Regions from separate parts of the Paenibacillus medicaginis genome, predicted to be linked through region 1. Evidence: predicted binding sites of a transcription regulator. Region 1 holds the regulator's gene; the other holds the start of a gene.
What was found. Region 1 encodes LexA, which represses DNA repair genes until DNA is damaged. Its sites were predicted from a motif close to CGAACATATGTTCG; they were not measured.
Positions count from the first base shown of each region.

Region 2: the regulator LexA is predicted to act here: its motif matches at 1,532-1,545, upstream of ACE5LO_RS03575 (DNA polymerase IV).

Region 1 covers NZ_JBHIRY010000001.1:122,937-126,354, reverse strand. Annotated here, with positions in the region: gene glnA (type I glutamate--ammonia ligase) at 1-1,321, shown strand, start outside; gene ACE5LO_RS00625 (hypothetical protein) at 1,466-1,681, opposite strand; gene lexA (transcriptional repressor LexA) at 1,884-2,510, opposite strand; gene ACE5LO_RS00615 (DUF896 domain-containing protein) at 2,799-3,002, shown strand; gene ACE5LO_RS00610 (hypothetical protein) at 3,117-3,418, shown strand, end outside.
Region 2 covers NZ_JBHIRY010000002.1:222,992-226,409, forward strand. Annotated here, with positions in the region: partial or broken gene ACE5LO_RS03570 (class I SAM-dependent methyltransferase) at 1-120, opposite strand, end outside; gene ACE5LO_RS03575 (DNA polymerase IV) at 231-1,502, opposite strand; partial or broken gene ACE5LO_RS03580 (NAD(P)H-dependent oxidoreductase) at 1,717-2,013, shown strand; gene ACE5LO_RS03585 (MerR family transcriptional regulator) at 2,185-3,285, shown strand; gene ACE5LO_RS03590 (amidohydrolase) at 3,346-3,418, shown strand, end outside.

The DNA.
Region 1 (3,418 bases):
TACAAAAGAAGACATTCTCCGCATTGCGCAGGAAGAGAATGTGCGCTTTATCCGCCTGCAGTTCACGGATTTGCTCGGCACGATCAAGAACGTGGAAATTCCGGTGAGCCAGCTTGTGAAAGCACTGGATAACAAAATGATGTTTGACGGCTCTTCGATCGAAGGTTATGTGCGAATCGAGGAATCCGATATGTATCTATACCCTGATCTGGATACCTGGGTCATTTTCCCTTGGGTTACCCAGGATCGCGTGGCGCGTTTGATTTGTGACGTTTACATGCCTGACGGTACTCCTTTCGCTGGCGACCCGCGTGGCATTCTGAAGAGAGTGCTGAAGGAAGCGGAACAAATGGGCTTTTCGTCCATGAACGTGGGACCTGAGCCGGAATTTTTCCTGTTCAAAACCGATGAAAAAGGCAATCCGACCGAAGAGCTGAATGATAGAGGCGGCTACTTTGATCTTGCCCCTACAGACCTGGGTGAAAACTGCCGACGTGAAATCGTACTGACCTTGGAGGAGATGGGCTTTGAGATCGAAGCCTCTCACCACGAGGTGGCGCCGGGACAGCATGAGATTGACTTCAAATATGCCGATGCGATTAAAGCGGCCGACCAGATTCAAACGTTCAAGCTCGTAGTGAAAACGATCGCCAGACAGCATGGCCTGCATGCAACGTTCATGCCAAAGCCGCTGTTTGGTGTGAACGGTTCCGGCATGCACTGCCACCAATCGTTGTTCCAAGGTGATGAGAACGCTTTTTATGATGAAAATGACCAGCTCGGCCTGAGCCGGACAGCCCGACATTATATGGCCGGTATTTTGAAGCATGCCCGCGCGATGGCGGCGATTACGAACCCGACCGTGAACTCGTACAAACGTCTTGTGCCTGGTTATGAAGCTCCGTCCTACGTGGCCTGGTCTGCAAGCAACCGTAGTCCGATGATCCGTATACCGGCTTCGCGCGGTTTGAGTACTCGCGTCGAAGTCCGCAATCCGGACCCTGCCGCGAATCCTTATCTTGCGCTGGCCGTTATGCTTAAAGCAGGTCTGGACGGCATCAAACGCGCGCTTTCACTGCCTGCTCCAATTGACCGTAACATTTATGTCATGACAGAAGAGGAACTGGTGGAAGAAGGAATCGCCAGCCTGCCAGCTGATCTGAAAGAGGCGCTTGGCGAGCTGCTGCGCAGCGAAGTCATTGCTGACGCGCTTGGCGACCATGCTCTTGCTTACTTCTATGAGCTCAAGGAAATCGAATGGGATATGTACCGCACTCAAGTTCACCAATGGGAGAGAGATCAGTATTTGTCTCTTTACTAAGGGGGAGAGTCCTTGGCGCATCAGCGCTGAGGGCTTTATTTATTTGGACGATGGGAATATAACGTGCAAATGAAGTTCGGACGGAAAAGCCTTGGACACTCCAAGGCTTTTGGTTGTGAATAGTCACATGTGGAAGAGGGCTGCTTAGCGGCCTCTTCTTTTTTTGCCTACAGAGCAGATGTAGCAGCTTGGATCGTTTTTCACGATTACAGGGTACATATGATGCGGTATAGGAACCGGATGGCATTTGTTGATCACTTCAATGGGGTGAACTACCGGAACGACCGTTGGATAGTAGCGATCATTGATGATTCGAATCGGAGGGCAGACGATAGGCGCTGCTGCCGGATAATAAGTCATTCTGACAACTCCTTTCGGATATGTTGATATAACATATGCCATTTAGCCGTGCTTGATTGGACAATTGCCTGACGGCAGACATTCATCAGCATGAGCACAGAAACAGAATCATTCATCAGATTAACTTCTGATGAAACAGGAACACCCCTGCGTTTTATGCAAAATAGCACAAAATGCAGGGGTGTGTTCGGTCTAAGCTGATTTAGTGGAAATCCCTGAACAAACCGACTACCTTGCCCAGTATGCTGACTTTGGTCAAGCGGAGCGGTTCATATTTCGGGTTCTCGGGTTGAAGCCGGACATGATCTTTCTCTTTGTAGAAGGTCTTCACGGTCGCTTCATCCTCCTCCGTCATCGCCACAACAATATCTCCGTTATTAGCTGTTTGCTGCTGTCTTACAATGACAAAGTCCCCATTGCTGATGCCTGCTTCAATCATACTGTCCCCTACAACAGACAGCATAAACATCTTGTCATCGCCGACAAATTGCTGAGGCAGTGGAAAATAATCCTCAATATTCTCCGTGGCCGTGATCGGAATGCCTGCGGTTACCTTGCCGACCACCGGGACCCGGGTTACCGTGTAGCTGAACATATGTGTCTGATCCGAATCCTCCTGACCGAGCAGCTCGATTGCCCGCGGCTTGGTGGGATCCCGGCGGATTAGCCCTTTCTTCTCAAGCCTGTCCAGATGTCCATGGACAGTAGAGCTGGAGGCAAGTCCGACCGCCTCTCCGATCTCTCTTACTGAGGGAGGGTATCCCTTTAAGCGAACCTCATTACGTATAAATTCCAAAATTGCCTGCTGCCTGCTGGAAATCTTAGACATATCCCATCAACCCCATTTAAGTAACGTTTGGGAAAATTATAGCATAGAACTGTCGTTCGTACAAACATAAGTTCTGAAAGTCAGCAAACAAATTTTTGCTGATGAAAAGTTATAGAAGGAATTATTCGGATCAACGGGCTTAAGAGCTCCGGAATCAGGGCGGGGGATGTGCTGCACCTGCCAGAATTTTGAGAACAAGACTGTTGCCAGAGCTTGCGGGAACCTTGACAAGCTCTTTTTAACGTGTCAAAGTGTATAGTATCTTTGCTTATTTGGAGGGGACAAAAATTGGATATTGACAGCTTGGTAGCGCGCATCAATGAGCTCGCGCGCAAAGCAAAAGGAGAGGGCTTGACTGAAGCCGAAATAAAGGAAAGAGCCGAGCTTCGCGAAATTTATCTGGGCAACATCCGCAAAAATTTCCGCCAGCAGCTGGAATCCATCGAAATTGTGGATGACGAGCCGGACCAAGACAAAGGACCGAAGCATTAATTACATTATATAGCGATATACAGCCGGTGTTACGGACCGGTCCGCTTGTCGGCGGCCCGGGCAGATGCGCCGTCACTATATAACCGTCACTATTTAGAGGAAGGAAATGTGCATATGGCCGGTTCATTTGAAAGAAAAATTCGCAAAAACATGGAGAAAGTGAACAAGCAGCGCAGAAAGCAGGGGGGGCAACCGATCGGCAGCAGCACAGGCAATACCGGCGATACATATCATGGGCGCAATTTGACAGTTCCGATCATGCTGGTGGGCCTGTCTGTCCTGTATCTGGTCTTGACCATGTTCTGGACACAGGTAGGCATGAGGGGCATGGATTGGCTTGTATTCGGGCTTTATATGCTGCTTGCGGTTGTATTTTTTCTTCGCCGTCCGTACCTGCGGGTTGGCAAAAACGCTCT
Region 2 (3,418 bases), on a different contig from region 1:
CCATGGTACATTTTGAACCATTTTAGCCCCTAGAAACCGGGAACTAGGCAGGACACTTCCCACTCGTTTTGGATTTTGGAGAAAGCCTTTTAAAAAAAGCAGATTTTCATTGATGTTCAACTATTTTTCCCCCTCGCTTTGTTTTCCACATAAACATAGTAACGGAAAAATCTAAGGAATTCACGAGGATAAATCTAAAAAAATTCTGAAGATGAAAGATAAACCCCCTCTCATTTATAATGCCCCCCGATTTTCAAAGATCTCTCCAAAGCCTGCCCGGCGGGGGTGAGGGAGGAGGCCCGGATGATCGCCGCGCTGCCATACCGTTCTTTAATGCTGTCCGTGGCTTTTTCCAGAGAGCGGGTTCGCTCCTCGTCTTCAAAGAAGGAGAGCTGGTATGTCTCCCCGTCCGTCAAACCACTCAGGCTGATACCCAGGCGCCGTACCGGCATATGATTCCAGAACTTATAGAAAATCTCCTTCACGGTTTGGTAGACTTTATTCGTATTGTTGGTCAGATCAGGCAGCTTCATCTGGCGGGAAAATCCGGTCGGCGTCTCGTACGGGCTGCACATGCAGCCAACGGTGACCACGGAGCCCATGTATCCTTTGCGGCGGGTGTCCCGACATACTTCCTCCGTGAGCTCCAGCAAAATGGTCTCCACCTCGTGCGGCTCTACATAATCCCTGGGCAGGGTCATCATATGGCCGATCGACTTCTGCGGAGTGCTGAACGTGTACGGGGCGACAGGGCTGTCGTCCAGGCCGTTGGCTGTTCTCCACATCACTTCAGCCTGAATATCCGATTGCTTGCCAAAATGGGCACGAAATTTGCGCTTCAGCTCAGGCAAGGGCGTTCTGGCAATATCTCCGATGGTGGTCATGCCGAGCCGCGCGAAATGGGCTGTCATGCGTGAGCCCACGCCGAACATTTTGTTCACCGGCTGCGGCCACAACAGAGGTTCTATCTCGTTCCTGGACAGCGTGAACAGGCCGCTCTTGTTCTTCTTCGCCCAAATATCGGTTGCGATTTTGGCCAGCATTTTGTTGGAGCTGATGCCAATCCGCACCCAGATCTTGGTGTCAAGCAGAACCTTTTGCTGGATTTCCCGGGCAATGGTCATGGGATCGCTGCCGAATATATGCTGGCTGCGGGACACATCGAGAAACTGCTCGTCAACGCTGAAAACCTCCACCAAGTCGGTATATTTCCTATATATCTCGGTGATTTTCAAAGAAACATCAATATAATATTTCATGCGGGGACGTACAATGACCAACTCCGGACACTTCTTGAGTGCTTGACCGAGGCGTTCGGCTGTAGCTACACCGTGTTTTCTGGCTATAGGACATGCGGCCAAAATAATCCCCGACCTGCGTGTAGGGTCTCCTGCTACCACAAGCGGCTTGTTTTTATACTCCGGATGTTCTGCTTTCTCGACACTGGCATAGAAGCTCTGGCAGTCTGCCAAAAAAATGGTTCGCTCATTTGTCTTAGCCATCTTGTTTCCTCCAACTTAAGGTATAAATGCGAACGTACATTCCTGTATATTATAGAACAAACATTTGTTCTATGTATGAGGTAATTACTGGTTTCTAAAAATGAATAACTAAAGACTTGACGAATCACAAAAGAGTAGCTAAAACGATCATATGTAACTAATGTAGTTACAATTAATTCGAATGTTAATTATTATGAAAGAGGGCAGATCTTGAATGAAAACATTAGTTATTGTGGCGCATCCCCATTTGGAGCAATCCCGCATTAACAAACGGTGGGTCGAGGAGCTTCAAGGCAAGTCAAACGTGACCGTACATAATCTGTATGAGGAATATCCGTCCGAACAGATTGATGTGGCACGTGAGCAGCAATTGCTGGAGGAACATGACCGTATCGTTCTGCAGTTCCCGTTTTATTGGTACAGCACACCGCCGCTTTTGAAAAAATGGGAGGATATGGTCCTGGCTTACGGCTGGGCCTTTGGCGAGGGTGGAACAAAACTGCACGGCAAATGAAGCGGGTATTGACGGGCGGTATTCCGTCCAATACCCGCCTTTTTGTCATTCCGGAAAAGCGGCGGGCATTCACCTTTATCCCTGAATGTGGGGAGCAATTGGCCCGTGCTTACCTTAACGTTGCGTCAATGTTTTATAATGATGTGGACACAGGGAGGGGAACGGAATATGCATAGAATGAAAATTAACGAACTGGCCCGGCAGCTGAATATTTCCGCGCGGGCGATCCGGTTTTATGAGGAAAAAGGGATGATCCGGCCCGGCAAGGACCCGGGGAACGGCTATCGGCTGTTCAGCCAGCGGGATGCGCTGCGCCTGCGCATCATTGTGACGCTGCGTGAATTCGGCATGGGGGTGGGAGAGGTTAAGCAGCTGCTGGAGCTGCTGGATCGTGGGCTACACGAGGAGGCGGTCTATGTGCTGGAGCAGCAGCGTTCCGCCATGTTCGACCGCTGGATGGAAGGCAAGCGCAATCTGGATGCGGCTGATTTTATGATCCGGCAGCTCCAAGGGGAGCGCGGTCCTGAATGGGAGGACCTGTTCGAGCTGGCCGGAGGCCTGAAGCATCGCCGCCAGCTGCGTGACGGCTGGCGGGACACATGGGATTTCGACAGCCGCGCCGCCGTGCATGATGAGCTGGTCAGCGGAACGGATAGCAGCGGGGGGCGGCACCTGGCCTATACGACGACCTTGCGGATGATGGTGGAACGCGTTCTTCCCGCTCCGGGGGAAAGGGGCCTGGATGCCGGCGCCGGCACGGGCAACCTGGCAGGATTGCTTGCGGAAGCTGGTGCGGCAATGGCGGGGATCGACCAGTCCATGGAAATGCTGAAGCAGTGTCGCCGCAAATTCCCGCAGGTGGAGGCGAGACTGGGCAATTTGCTGTCCATACCTTATCTGGATGGAAGCTTCGACTTTGTGGCAAGCAGTTATGCGCTGCGTCATCTGACCCCGGAGCAGAAGCCGGTGGCACTGTCCGAGATGAAGCGGGTACTGAAGCCTCACGGCCGAATCTGCATCGCGGATTTGATGTACGCGGAAGAGGGCAGTCCGGGGAACGATCTGCCGGTGATGGATGTGGCCGACACGGTGATCGGTTCCTTGGATACGCCTGTATACTATGCACATTGTCAGGAGCTGCTGGAATGGTTCGGAAGGAACGGTTATTTGGCGGCGGTTCACCCTATCAGCGGAGCCGTGCACATGATTTATGCGGTTCCCGTTCAGCGTGGTCCCCTGCCTGCAGAAGCAGGAGAGATTCGGCCTTGACCTTCACGCAAGGGCATCCTGTAACCTGTCGGTATAAACCAAACGACAGGAGGAAGCTTTATGTCAGCAATTAAAATTAAGGGTGCGACGATCTTCACTATGGTGGAAGGGGAAGCCCCCTATGAGGGTGATC